Saccharicrinis fermentans DSM 9555 = JCM 21142: one gene and its partner. The protein of the gene in region 1 binds, or shares a complex with, the protein of each later gene. Links are inferred from orthologs where the notes say so. Each region holds a gene or a part of one and is shown in the gene's direction. Other genes may lie near its edges.

Region 1 (8,652 bases):
GATTTTATGATTCAGGGTGGTGATCCTGACTCTAAAGAGGCTGAAGCTGGGGCCCATCTGGGTGAGGGTGGTCCTGGTTATACCTTGCCTGCCGAATTTGCTTATCCGACTATCTATCATAAAAAGGGAGCTTTGGCAGCTGCTCGTCAAGGTGATCGTATGAATCCTGAAAAACGTTCATCGGGTTCCCAGTTCTATATTGTGCAAGGAGAGGTGTTTGGTGAGGATAAGTTAACGAAAATTGAAAATCAAACACGTGAGCGTAAGAAAAGAGATATATTTAATGGTCTCTTGACCAGCTATAATGATTCCTTGAATCGCCTTCAGCAAACGGGAGATGAAACTAAAATGCTGGCCTTACAGAATATGATCATGGCCGAAGTGAACCGGGTATATGCACAAGAACCTGAGTTTTCTATTCCTGAAGATGTGAAAGAAGTCTATAAAACAGTGGGCGGTACGCCACATTTGGATGGTAATTATACGGTTTTTGGTGAGGTGATAGAGCAGAAAAATTGGATGGAAAAAATTGGTGCCCTTTTCGGTAAGCATTATGGTTTTGAGGTGATTGATCTGATAGCTGAGCAAGAAACGGATGCAAGAGACCGACCTCTGAAGGATGTGCATGTTAAAGTAGAGGTTATTCGAGAATAGTTTTTTAGTGATGGTGAGCCTATATGGTCATTGAGTGAGTGAGGTATGGATGGGTGTTTTAACCCAATGGGTCTATTATGTGTGAAACAGAGGAGTAAGTAATGAGAACAGTTATTTTATTAGTAGTATTATTTTTTTACGGGCTTATAAGTGAGGCGCAAAGTAGGCATGTGATCATATCTACCAATATGGGCGATATCAAAATTATGTTGTACGATGATACCCCTAAGCATCGTGATAGCTTTTTGAAACTCGCCAAGGAAGGGCATTACGATGGTACTTTGTTTTATCGGGTGGTCAAAAATTTTGTGATACAAGGTGGGTCCTCCGACTCAAAAAATGCACCGGCTGGAAAACATATTGGATATGGAAGTGCAAAGCTTAATATTGATTCTGAGTTTAGAGAAAATCGCTTTCATAAAAAAGGAGCTCTTTGCGCACCGAGACAACCGGAAGATATCAATCATTTTAAAATGTCGGATGTGAGTCAGTTTTATATCGTCCATGGTAAGGTATATACCGACCAGGAGCTGCAACTGTTGCAGAAAGCTATCAATAACCCTATTAAACTTCAACTCAAAAAAAAATTCTATGTGCCACATAAGGAGGAGCTTCAAAAATTGAAGGTGGAGAACCCAAAAGAGTTTAACCGACGTTTGCGCGAAATAAAAGATAAAATCGCTGTTGAATATGCTTTGTCTCATAAATTAGAGTTTACTGAGCAACAGAAGGAAGTTTATACTACGCAGGGCGGCTTGCCTGAGCTGGATGGTGATTATACAGTCTTTGGAGAGGTGGTAAGTGGATTTGATGTGGTAGAAAAAATTGCAGCGCTCAAAACAGATAAGAATAGTAGGCCTTATACAGATGTTAAATTGGTGGTTAGAGTGTTGTAAGTTGTGGCAGAAAATGACTGGTTAACGTGTAATTGTATAAGTTTTTTTTAAGTATGAAGTTTTGATTGGAGGATGTTTTTTATGATTCGCTTGGTGTGCGTTAAGATAAAAGTCTATGTTGCTATATTATGGCTGGTTCTGTTCTCTATGCTTGCTTGTCAGCCTCGGCAGCAGAAGTCTACCATGTCGCAAGAGGAACGTATGCGTCCAAAGGGGTCTTATCAGCGTAATATTAAATCTGTTGTGACCATCGAGTGCTATGATCACTATAATCGTTTGTTGAAAAGAGGTTATGGTTTTTATATTTCGCGTAATAGCTTGGTCACACATCTCGATCTAATTAAAGGAAGCTATAAGGCAAAGGTGACGCCGGTGGGTACTGAAGACTATAGTGATGTGGCTGGTTATCTAGCTTATGATATAGAGAACAATCTGGTCATACTGAAGACCTGGAAGGAAAATTTGCACTACCTGCATCTGGAGAAGTCTATTCGTCATATTCCTGATTCTATTGCCGGTTTGTATCGCAAGTCGACAAAGATTTATGCCCCCAAAGTAGAGGTTGATCGAATAGAAGTTGATTCTACGATTCATTATTTTCTAAGTAAAAAAATAGCATCCGGTCTTCCGGCTTTTACTTTTCTGCATCATCCGGTGGGAATGGTCCTGAATCAACAAACGGATAGTGGAAAAGTGTGCGCCTTGATACCTTCGGCTGAAATATTGGCTTTGAATAAAAGACGGCTCAAGCGGGAGAAGTCTATTTATGATCTTCGTAGGAAAACCAATAAAGTATATCCGTCTTATAAGGAAATAAAGGGGTTTAGAATTGAAACAACAATGGGTAACATAGATATTGTGTTATACAACCAAACGCCGGTGTTTCGTGATAATTTTATTCGACTGGTGTCTGATCATTTTTATGATAGCCTTTTGGTGCATCGTGTGTTAAAGAATTTTTTGATTCAGACAGGCGCTGCCGATAGTAAATATGCAGGTAAGGATGATCTTGTTGGATGGCAGGGGCCTGGCTATAATTTAAAAACCACGACTGTACCTGGTCTGTTTCATAAGCGGGGGGCTGTGGCGGCTTCAAAAATGCCACCCGAACGTAATCCCAAAGATCGCTCCGATGGTTCTCAGTTTTATATTGTTTCTGGTAGAATCTTTTCGCGTGATGAATTGAAGGATATTGAAAAGCAGAAAGGCATTCGGTTTACGCCAGAGCAAATAAGTACGTATAACACTCTTGGCGGAGCTCCTCATTTGGACGGTGATTACGTGGTGTTTGGAGAGGTGAAGGCAGGTATGGATGTGGTGGATAGAATCGCTGCTGTAGAAACCTATGCAGTGGATAGACCTGTTGACGATATTCGGATTATGCATATCGATATCTTAAAAAAGTAAGTCCTATTTTTACCGTTTTACGTAAAATGACCTGTTAGTGATTGGGCGTTTGGGCTTCTTATTTGTACTTTTATGTAATTTTCTATTCTTCTAATCCATTCCTTTTATTAAATTTGCAGATTCAGAATAATATACAAAAGAAGCCAATAATGCTGGATAAAATAAAAGCTTTACGCGAAGAAATAAAGCAACTCACTGCTCAAACAGCCGATGAGGCAGAACATTTACGTATCAAATATCTTAGTAAAAAGGGTATTATATCGGAATTGTTCAATGATTTTAAAACGATTCCTAGCGAGCAAAAACGTGAGGTAGGACAGGTTATTAATGTGCTAAAAAATGAAGCGCAGGAGTTTATTAATGGTCTGAAGGAGCAATTTGCCGATACCCAAGTCAAAGGGGCGGGAGTTGACTTGACTCTTCCGGGAACGGTTATGAAACTGGGTAGCCGTCATCCCTTGTCGTTGGTTAGAAATGAGATTGTGAATATATTTGCCCGTTTGGGTTTTAATATTTCTGAGGGGCCTGAGATCGAGGATGATTTTCATGTCTTTACAGCATTAAATTTTCCTGAAGAACATCCGGCCAGGGATATGCAGGATACTTTTTTTATTGAGAAAGATCCGGATGTATTGTTGCGTACCCATACCTCTTCTGTTCAGGTGAGAGTGATGGAAAAAACACAGCCGCCTATTCGTTCTATTTTTCCGGGACGTGTGTTTCGTAATGAGGCTATCTCAGCTCGTGCGCACTGTATCTTCCATCAGGTAGAGGGATTATATATTGATGAGAATGTTTCTTTTGCCGATTTAAAGCAGACTTTGTTGTATTTTGCCAAAGAGATGTTCGGTGAAAAAACACAGATACGTCTGCGTCCTTCGTATTTCCCTTTTACAGAGCCGTCGGCTGAAATGGATATTTCTTGTACGCTTTGTGGCGGAAAGGGATGTAACGTATGTAAATATACCGGCTGGGTAGAAATATTAGGTTGTGGTATGGTGGATCCGCATGTGTTGGAATATTCAAATATTGACAGTGAGAAATATACTGGGTTTGCTTTTGGTATGGGTATTGAACGTATTACTATGCTGAAATATCAGATTAAGGATATTCGTCTGTTTTTCGAGAATGATGTTCGTTTCTTGGAACAGTTTAAAGCTAGTATATAATTTTGGTGATGACAAATATGTGGCCTTTGTGTACGTAGAAGTGAGCTATGGTCGCTGATTGCATGGCTAATGACCGGGCCTTTATTATATGAGCGAGAAAGATTTATTGAGCCAACCGTGATCAGGTTGGCTCAAATTGTTTTTTGTAATCTATTATGGGCGCAATAGAAGATTTTATCCATGTATGAGCAGCAATTCTTTCAGGATAGTGATCGTTTGATGCTTTGGTTAATAAATTTGTTGAAAGGGTGCAAAAGTCTGTATACTGCTTCAATTTTTTGATCGATATTTTCTGATAGCACCTCTTCATCCGATAGGTGACTTATAACTGTATATGATTTGTTTTGAACGAGGTGTATGTTGGGATCTGTTTTGTCAAAGCCTTTGGGAGCCGTTTTAAGTCTTTCACCCCATATCTCAGGAAATACTTTTTTAAATGCACTGTCTTCTATAATGGATTTATAGCTTTGCGTATTTTCTATGATGGCTTCCCTTACCGATTTTAAAACCTTGGGTGATGGGCAGTATATTCCTCCTCCTATAAAGCTGTTGTCCGGTTCTAGATGGAAGTAATAGCCTGCATAAGTACTTTTTCTTCCTCCATGTGAGATATAGGCTCCAAAGTTATTCTTATAAGGGTCTTTGTTCTTTGAAAATCTGGCGTCTCTATATATTCTGAAGACGCAATCTTTGGCCGCAGGATGACCTATACTTGGGTCTATGGTGTTTATCAGGGCTATTAATTTGTTTGTGTATGCTTCAAAAGCCTCCTTGGCACGCAGGTACTTTGGTTTGTTGTCCTGAAACCATTCTCGGTTGTTGTGAATGCTGAGCTCCACCAAAAAATCAAATATCTCTTTCGGTATCATGACAAATAATGGTTTAATAGTTTGTGCCAATTTAAAGCGAAAAGATAGCATTTGCAACAATTATATTCTTAATTGCCTATTTGTGGTGGGCTGTAATTATGTATTTGTTAATTTTGGGATCCAAAGCGAGTTATTTTAGATCTTTCAGTGTGCGGATAAAAAGTATGATTGGATCTATATGACCATTGAAAGATAAATTAAAACATATGAAAAAATCTGTTATCATTGTGGCTGGAGGAAGTGGAAGCCGTATGGGAAGTGAGCAGCCTAAGCAATTTCTTAAGTGGTGTGGTAAGCCTATTTTAATGCATACGATAGAACGGTTTGTTAGCTATGATCGACATATGCGCATCGTATTGGTATTACCCGCAAATCAGGTAGGTGTCTGGGAAAGACTTTGTGAGCAATATGATTTCACCATTCCTCTGGAAGTGGCTTTGGGTGGAAATACGCGCTTTGATAGCGTTAAAAGTGGTTTGGAAGTGCTCACAGAAGAATGTTTGGTTGGGGTGCATGATGGGGTACGACCGTTGGTGTCATTGGAAACACTTGAAAATTGCTATGTAACAGCTGCAAAGTGCGGGTGTGCTATTCCTGTGACTGATTCGTTTGAATCGATCCGGGAAATGAATGAATCAGGTAGCAGATCGGTTAATAGAGCACAGTATAAAATGGTACAGACTCCTCAGGTTTTTGTGATGTCTGTGCTTAAGGAAGCTTATGAGTTACCATTTCAAGATTCATTTACGGATGATGCCAGTGTTTATGAAAGTGCCGGTAATGAAGTGATTCTTACTGCTGGTAATCGCGAAAATATAAAAATGACCACACCTGTTGATTTGCTAGTGGGTGAGGCTCTTAAGAAAAATGGTTTGTAGATTTCATTATTTTGCTGCTTCCTTTTAGTAGGACCCAAACCAGAACCAGGGTGAAAATGATGATGGCACCCGATGGTAAATTAAAGAAATATGAGCCTATTAATCCTAGTATCATACCCATAAATCCAAAACCGATGGAATAGTATATCATCTTTTTAAAATCATGGGTGAATATGGCCGCTATTGCCTGGGGTATGGTAAAGAGTGATAAAACAAGTATGATTCCGGCAATTCGGATACTAAATACGATGGTCAAGGCCACCATGGCGGCTGTTACATATTTGATAAACTTGACGTTTAATCCTGTTGTTTTGGCGTACTCGGCATCAAAGGCAGTATATAATATGGGACGATAAAAAATGATGATGCAAGCTGTGATGAGGATGGTTAAGGCAAGCATATAATAGATATCACTGAGCGTTACTGTGAGTATGTTTCCAAATAGAAAGCTCATTAAGTTTGGAGTGTAACCGGGTGTTAAAAAGACAAAGATGATACCAATGGCCATACCCAATGACCATAATATGGCTATGGCACTGTCTTCGCGTATATTAGCCTTGGAGGTGGACCATTCGATACCCAGTGCTGATAGCACCCCAAATACAGCCGCTCCTAGGAATGGGTTGAGACCAAGGAAGTAGGCTAAGCCAATGCCTCCGAATGAAGCATGCGTGATTCCTCCGCTAATAAATACTATTTTTCTTGAAACAATATAGGTGCCGGCTATGCCTGCTAATATGCTTGTTAATAGACCTGCAATAATAGCGTTTGTAAAAAAAGAGTACTGGAATATACTGAGTAATTCTTGCATTGTATATGAATTAGTGGTTGTACAGAACCCGATGTGGTACCTTGCCATGGGTGATTAGCTCAATGGGACAATTGTATGTTTGTAATACCTGATCGTTGATCTTATTGGAAAGGTGATAATGTAACTCTTCGTTGACGCAGGCAATGGTTTTAATGAAGGACGAAATGGTTCCTATGTCGTGTGATACGAGTAATATCGACATCTTTTTGTTAAGGTCTTGAAGTAAATCGTATAGCTCACCTTCAAAGTGCTTGTCGACAAAGTTATTGGGTTCGTCTAGTATCAGGACTTGTGGATCGTTGATGATGGCGCGGCATAAGTATACGCGCTGCATTTGTCCCCCCGATAATTCGCCAATAGCACTTTGTGCATGTTTTTGCAGGTTTACAAAATGCAATAGTTCCAAGGCCTTGTTTTTTTCTTCTTTTGTATATCTTTTTAATAGCCCTTTCTTGCCCATTAAGCCAGATAGCACCACGTCAATAACTCTGATGGGAAAGGATTTGTCGGCTAAATTTATTTGAGGCAGGTATCCAATACTGGCCGGAGTCTCCAAATGATAGGTTAATTGACCTGACAAAGGTTTCAATAAGCCGAGTATAACTTTTAAAAGAGTTGATTTGCCTCCTCCGTTGGGGCCTATGATTCCAATGAAATCTAGATGGTTCACTTCCAGGTTTACCTCCCTAAGCACAGGCTTATTAGGCTCGTAACCGGCATAGATGTCTTTTAAGCTTATTAGTGGTGCCATGGCTATCGCAGGTTTTTTTCTAATTTACCTAAAAGCAAATTCATTTCTGTAAACCAATCTTCAGATAGGGGGTTAACTTTAACGATGGGTATGTTCAGTTCGTTAGAAATGATTTCTGCGTTTCTTTGATCGAATTCTTCCTGTATGAAAATCGCCTGTGTCTCTTGTTCTTTTCCCTTGTCAATGAGTTGTCTTAACCACTGGGCACTGGGCTCTTTACCTTTGTCTTCAATGGAGATTTGTTGTAGACCATAGTCTCTTGCCAAATATGTGTAAGCTGGATGGAAAATGTAAAACCTTCTTTTTTGTACAGTCTCCAGCGTATGTGCGTATTTTTCATCTAGCTGACTTACTTTATTTAGTAGTGCTTTGCCATTCTCGATAATATTTTCTTTGTTTTGGGGGAAGGCTGTTGTTAGAGCTTCCTGTGTGTTTTTGATGACTGTGATCATTGTTTTGGGTGAAGTCCATATGTGTGGATCGATACCGCCCTTGTGCACATGATCGCCATGATAATGATCCTCTCCGCGTATATAGGATATTCCTGTTGAGGTGTCTTCTATCTTTAAATGGGGATTGATCTCCTTGATCCTTGGGATCCATGCTTCTTCAAAACCAATGTGTCCTATCCGTAAATAAAGAGTGGACTCGCTGAGACTTTTTATTTGTGATGGACTGGGGGCATAAGTGGCAGGACTGCTGCCTTTGGGTATTAATACATTAATGGGAATGGTGTCGCCCATTAGTTGTTCTACGATATATTTCTGAGGTTGAATGCTAACACTAATACCACGGATGGATGTGGGTTTTGGGTTGCAAGCGGCCATGCCCATAATGATGAGTGCTATGACTACTGTGCGTGTGAGTATTTTTATGGTGTTTTTCATGTGAGTTATGCTCTTTTATCAATCTTAAAAATTACTTGTTTTTATTGCTGCAAAGCTTGCAAATGCCATTGATGATTAATTTGCTGCTTTGTTGTATATAACCTTCGGGTAACTCGTATTGTTTGATCTTACATTGTGGCATGCATGTGATTTGATGGCATATGTTACAATGAAAATGCAGGTGCTCTGTGTCGTATTCAGTGTTGAAGATGTTTCGGTTAATGCTATATGAGGTTATGCTACCGTTTACTTCAATTTTGTGTATGACTTCATTTTTTACAAGTGATTTAAGATTGCGGTATATGGTTACTCTATCTGACTGTCCGGAAA
Region 2 (5,913 bases), 1.2 Mb from region 1 along the record:
CGCTTTTAGCTATAGTATTTTTTATTCTTCAACAACTACTCCACACATCCATTTAACAAACAAACCACATCATTTGACCTACCATTTTCTACTACTCAACATAGTACGCGTTAAATACAAAAACAAAGTGATTACACTTACAAAATAAAGCAAATCCCTGGAATCCAACACCCCTCGACTCATGGATTGATAATGCTCATCTATGCCCAGATACACAATAAACGACTGCAAGCTATTACCAGATACCACTTGCGACAAAGCATCAAAGCCATCATAAAAAACAAAACTAAGCAATACCGCAATAACAAAAGAAACAATTTGATTATCAGTTAACGAAGAGCAAAACACTCCGATTGCTACGTATATACCCGCCAAAAAAAGCAGACCTATAAAAGACCCCCATGTTCCACCGTAATCAATATTACCCACAGGGTTTCCCAGTTGAACCACTGTATAAAAATAAACAAGCGTGGGTAACAAACTAATTACTACCAACGAGAGTCCAGCCAAATATTTAGCCAGAACAATATGAAATTCCGTTAAAGGACGGGTATACAATAGCTCAATGGTTCCCGTTCTTTTTTCATCAGCAAACAAACGCATGGTCACCGCAGGCACCAAAAACAAATAAAGCCAAGGCGCCAGATAAAATAACGAATCTAAGGTAGCATAACCTCCGAACAAAATATTCATTTCACCCGGTATCACCCACAAAAACAATCCCGTTAACACCAAGAACACCCCCACCACCAGATATCCGGTAACAGAACTAAAAAATGATGTAATTTCTTTTCGATATAAACTCCACATGAAATACTAATTATTTAATGCCCGAATCATTAACTTTGCTGCACGCTGACTCGTACCTGGTTCTCCCATAATCTGGTGCAGCTGGTTATAATTATTAAAAATACGAATCCTGTAATCCTGATCCTTCAATAGCTTACCCAGTTCAGCCTTTAATGTTTCAAACCTAAGTGATTCCTGTACCAATTCCCGAACACCTTCTCTGGCTAAAATCAAGTTCACCAACGATATAAAATCAACTTTCAGAATTACTTTTTGAATAAACCAACTAAACAATTTATTTCCCCACATTTTATAACATACTATTTGAGGGCAGTCCAACAAGGCTGTTTCAAGCGTAGCCGTTCCCGAAGTCACCAAGGCCCCCTGTGCCTGTTGAAGCAATTCATATGTTTGGTTAAAAATAACCTTTACATCCTTTCCTCCAACAAAAGACTTATAATGTGCTTGCGAAAACGATGGTGCTCCCGCTATCACAAATTGATAATCAGGAAACACATCAATCATATTAAGCATTTCGGGCAAAACATAATCTAATTCCTGCTTGCGGGACCCAGCCAATAAGGCAACAATAGGTCTTGAGTCCAGCCCATTACGTTCTTTAAATGTATTGATATCCTCCCCTTTGTGATCACGGCTCTCAATGGCATCCAAAACCGGATTACCCACATAATCAATAGGCACATTATGCTGTTGGTAAAACTTGGTTTCAAATGGCAATATGGTAAACATCTTATCCACATAAGCCTTAATCTTTTTAACCCTCCCTGTATTCCAAGCCCACACCTTGGGTGAAATATAGTAGAAAACCTTCATCCCTTTTTTCTTAGCAAACTCGGCTATCCTCAAGTTAAAGCCCGGATAATCAACCAAAATCAACACATCTGGCTTATAATACAGCAAATCACTTTTACAGAGCTTAAAATTCGCTCTTATTTTTCCTAAATTAGATACCACTTCTTTGATACCCATATAAGCCGTTTCTGTGTAATGACGCACCAATTCCCCTCCAACTTCTTTCATTAAATCACCCCCCCAGAACCTAAATTCCCAATCACTGTCATTTTCCTTCAATGACTTCATTAGGTTTGATGCGTGCAAATCTCCCGAAGGTTCTCCTGCTATAATGTAATATTTCAACTTTCTTTTTTTATAATGAAAAACGCAATATCAAAACCACAACAGCATATAATACCGTGGCAGTAACAATTCCTCTAGCAGCCAATAACCGTTCTAAATTAATAGCTATTAAAAAGAATATCAGATTAGGAATCACACTCAAGCTTAACAACTTGGTAAATCCATGTAATCCTATCAAGCCGTTGACAAACTCCGTTATGGTCAATGTATCTCCAAAACGCACATAAAAAATAACATACGAAGTTATCAAAGGTAATATAATACCTATTAACAGGCCAATATAGAGTTTATTACATTTACAGTTCATAATTTTTATTTTCGTTTAACGATGCATAATCTGTTGCGTCGATGGTGCAAGGAACAACCGTTGCATAATGATTACTTAAATAATACTCGTCTGTATCCTTCGATTCAGGCTCCATATTTTTAAAATCTCCTGTCAGCCAATAATAATTTCTCCCCCTGGGATCGGCTCTTTCCACAAACTCCTCTATCCATTTTCCCCTTGCCTGTCGGCACATTTTAATACCTTTTACTTCATTGGTATCGGGAATATTCACATTTAAAAAGGTATTTTTTACCAATCCGTTTTTTAAAACATCTTTAAATACGCACTTCACCACCTTTTGACTCTGTGAAAAATCCGCATCCGCATCATAACTCAACAGAGAAAAACCGATAGATGGCACACCATTCACACAGCCCTCACGGGCTGCTCCCATCGTACCTGAATAATGTACACTTGTGGAACTATTTGAACCGTGATTTATACCTGAGACAATAAAATCAGGGTGGGTATCTAAAATAGTATGCAAGGCCAACTTTACACAATCCACAGGCGTTCCATTCGTTACATAATAACTCACACCATCTTTTTCTCCTAAATCTTGAATATACAAGGGGTCTTTGACTGTAATAGCATGTGACATTCCCGAAAAAGATTCATCGGCAGACACAACAACAATTTTGCCAAATTCCTTCATGGCTTCAACCAAACATTTTATCCCTTTGGCATGTATACCATCATCATTTGTTATTAATATAATTGGTTTATTCGTCACGGCGTGTTGTTTTTAAATGAAAAATTAAGCCTCAAATATACAATAGATACGGGTATATATAAAAATGTACGATGAGTATTATTAGTTTTCGGTTCCGATATTGGCAACTTGACTTCAAAATAATTACTTTTGTTGGCTTAAAATACAATAGGCTAATTTTTATTATAAAATATATAAAATGCAGATTTCATACAACTGGTTAAAAAACTACTTAAACATAGATATGGAGACCTCCAAGGTTTCTGAAATACTTACAGCCATAGGTCTTGAAGTTGGTGGTATTGAAGAGGTGCAATCCATCAAGGGAGGTTTAGAAGGTCTGGTGATAGGAGAAGTTCTTAGCTGTGAAAAACATCCCAATGCCGATAAATTAAGTAAAACAACCGTAAGCATTGGTAAAGACGAGCCTTTGCCCATTGTTTGTGGAGCCCCCAATGTAGCGGCCGGGCAAAAAGTAGTTGTAGCAACCGTTGGAACTGTATTGTATGATGGTGACGAGAGCTTTACCATAAAAAAAGGAAAAATAAGAGGCGAAGTTTCCTTAGGTATGATTTGCGCCGAAGATGAAATAGGTTTGGGAAGTAGCCATGACGGCATCATGGTTTTACCGCAAGATGTAGCTGCAGGAACTCTGGCCAAAGATTACTTTAATATAGAAACGGATACTGTTATTGAAATTGATTTAACACCCAACCGTGCCGACGGCGCTTCTCATTATGGTGTTGCCCGCGATCTGGCGGCCTATTTAAAGGCAAACGGTGAAGATGTTAAACTTACTCTCCCCTCTGTTGAAAACTTCAGTGTCCACAACCAGGACTTCACCATAGATGTTACTGTAGAAAACCAAGAAGCTTGTCCTCGTTATGCAGGAGTCACTATTTCTGGTGTTGAAGTAAAAGACTCTCCTGAGTGGTTAAAGAACAAGCTGACATCCATTGGCTTATCCTCCATCAACAATGTCGTTGACATCACCAATTATGTATTACATGAATTAGGACAACCTTTGCATGCCTTCGATGGCGACAAGATAAAAGGCAATAAAATTATCGTAAAAACACTACCCGAAAAGAGAAAATTCACTACGCTAGACGATGTGGAGCGAGAACTATCGGATCAGGATCTGATGATTTGCAATGCAGAAGAAGGAATGTGCATAGCAGGAGTATTTGGAGGTGCTGAGAGTGGCGTTCAGACAACTACCACCAAAATATTTCTTGAAAGCGCCTATTTTAATCCTGTTTTCGTGCGTAAAACAGCAAAAAGACACGCTTTAAACACTGATGCTTCTTTCCGTTTTGAACGAGGTATCGATCCTAACATGACCGTTTTTGCCTTAAAAAGAGCAGCGCTTTTAATTCAAGAATTGGCAGGAGGAAATATTTCATCCGACATCGTAGATCTATACCCCAACCCCATTAAAAACTTTGAAGTATCCGTTAGCTGGAAAAACATCGATCGTCTCATTGGAAAAAAACTGGGTACTGAAAAAATAAAAAGCATTGTTGCCGCCCTGGATATGAAAATAACCCACGAAAGCGAAGAAGGCATGTTGTTATCTATTCCTCCTTACAGAGTAGACGTGCAACGCGAGGTGGATGTGATTGAAGATATATTGAGAATATACGGTTACAATAATATCGAAATTCCAAACGAAGTACACTCAACCTTGGTTTATTCAAACAAACCCGATGACCACCAAGTTAAAAACATCATTGCAAATCAATTGGTGGCCCAAGGCTTTAACGAAATTATGTGTAACTCGCTAACCAAACCTTCTTTTTACGAAAAACAGGAAAGATACCCCGAAAAAAATGTGGTGGCATTGTTCAACCCATTGAGCAACGACCTAAGTGGTATGCGCCAATCATTGGTGATGGGCGGATTAGAATCCATCGTTCATAACATAAACCGTAAAAACAGCGACCTTAAAATCTTTGAATTCGGTAATTGCTACTACCTGAATCCAACAGGAGAAAAAGGTACTTTAGAAAAATACAACGAGGAACATCACCTGGGCATCTTCCTTTCCGGAAAAATGATCGCTGCCAACTGGAACGCTCAGGAAAGAGAAGTATCCTTTGCTGACATGCGGGCTGTCGTCGACCAAGTAATGAGACGCTTAAACATACCAGAAAGTATGTTGGATGAAAAGGAAGTGTCCAACGACATCTTTACGGAAGGCATCACTATCTCTACCAAAAATAAAATTCATTTGGTGGATTACGGTATTGTAAGTCCTGAATTGGGTAAAAATTTCGCCCTGAAAAATACAGTTTACTTTGCCGAATTTAACTGGAATAACCTACTCAAAGTTGCCGGTAAACAGTCTTTAATATATAAAGAAATACCTAAATATCCCGAAGTAAGCAGGGACTTGGCACTATTAGTAGACAAAAAAATAACATTTGGTCAAATAAAAGAAATTGCACAAAAAACAGAAAAAAAATTACTAAAAAACATTTCTCTATTTGACATATATGAAGGAGAAAAATTGGGTACTGATAAAAAATCATACGCCGTTAACTTTATCCTTCAAGATGCTAACAAAACACTTACCGACAAGCAGATTGATAAGATCATGAAGAACATGATCCGTAACTTTGAAAAAGAAGTTGGGGCACAATTACGATAGATAAAAATAATTACTTATTGACTGGCCTAAACTTTATATGCTACATAAGCTAAGCCATTAGAAGTAATCTATCCTGAAGATAGCAATGTTATTGAAAAAATAAAAAGCCATATTTACAATCGTATTTATGGCTTTTTATTTTATTTCGGCAAAAAAGTAACCTTTTACGCGTTAATGAAGTATTATATAACTAATTATAAACACTTTATTAACATATAAATGAGTCTCTCATCATCAAGCAAGCAATGCATTCTCATCACCTTACTCATAAGC

What was found. Proteins that work in one complex are often made in the same cells at the same time.
Region 2: the proteins of pheS (region 1) and pheT are in contact, whole or in part, in a crystal structure (PDB 6P24), measured with the Escherichia coli proteins. The link is inferred for Saccharicrinis fermentans DSM 9555 = JCM 21142 from one-to-one orthologs.

The regions. Positions count from the first base shown.
Region 1 is NZ_KI912107.1:4,124,883-4,133,534, reverse strand. Bases 2,169-5,116 are described here. They hold pheS (phenylalanine--tRNA ligase subunit alpha), read left to right. Parts: upstream 2,169-3,106; coding sequence 3,107-4,126; downstream 4,127-5,116. Other genes in these bases: CYTFE_RS0116835 (DUF2461 domain-containing protein), read right to left, coding at 4,327-4,995; CYTFE_RS0116845 (peptidylprolyl isomerase), read left to right, coding at 2,169-2,957. In the rest of the region: CYTFE_RS26960 (peptidylprolyl isomerase), read left to right, coding at 1-654; CYTFE_RS0116850 (peptidylprolyl isomerase), read left to right, coding at 756-1,550; more of CYTFE_RS0116845, read left to right, coding at 1,644-2,168; CYTFE_RS0116830 (2-C-methyl-D-erythritol 4-phosphate cytidylyltransferase), read left to right, coding at 5,202-5,873; CYTFE_RS0116825 (metal ABC transporter permease), read right to left, coding at 5,854-6,684; CYTFE_RS0116820 (metal ABC transporter ATP-binding protein), read right to left, coding at 6,695-7,435; CYTFE_RS26955 (metal ABC transporter solute-binding protein, Zn/Mn family), read right to left, coding at 7,438-8,322; CYTFE_RS0116810 (Fur family transcriptional regulator), read right to left, coding at 8,354-8,652.
Region 2 is NZ_KI912107.1:2,883,721-2,889,633, forward strand. The notes cover bases 2,853-5,913. They hold pheT (phenylalanine--tRNA ligase subunit beta), read left to right. Parts: upstream 2,853-3,186; coding sequence 3,187-5,640; downstream 5,641-5,913. Other genes in these bases: surE (5'/3'-nucleotidase SurE), read right to left, coding at 2,853-3,008; CYTFE_RS0111550 (hypothetical protein), read left to right, coding at 5,860-5,913. Outside these bases: gliding motility-associated ABC transporter permease subunit GldF, read right to left, coding at 79-810; lpxB (lipid-A-disaccharide synthase), read right to left, coding at 817-1,947; CYTFE_RS0111535 (hypothetical protein), read right to left, coding at 1,958-2,254; more of surE, read right to left, coding at 2,244-2,852.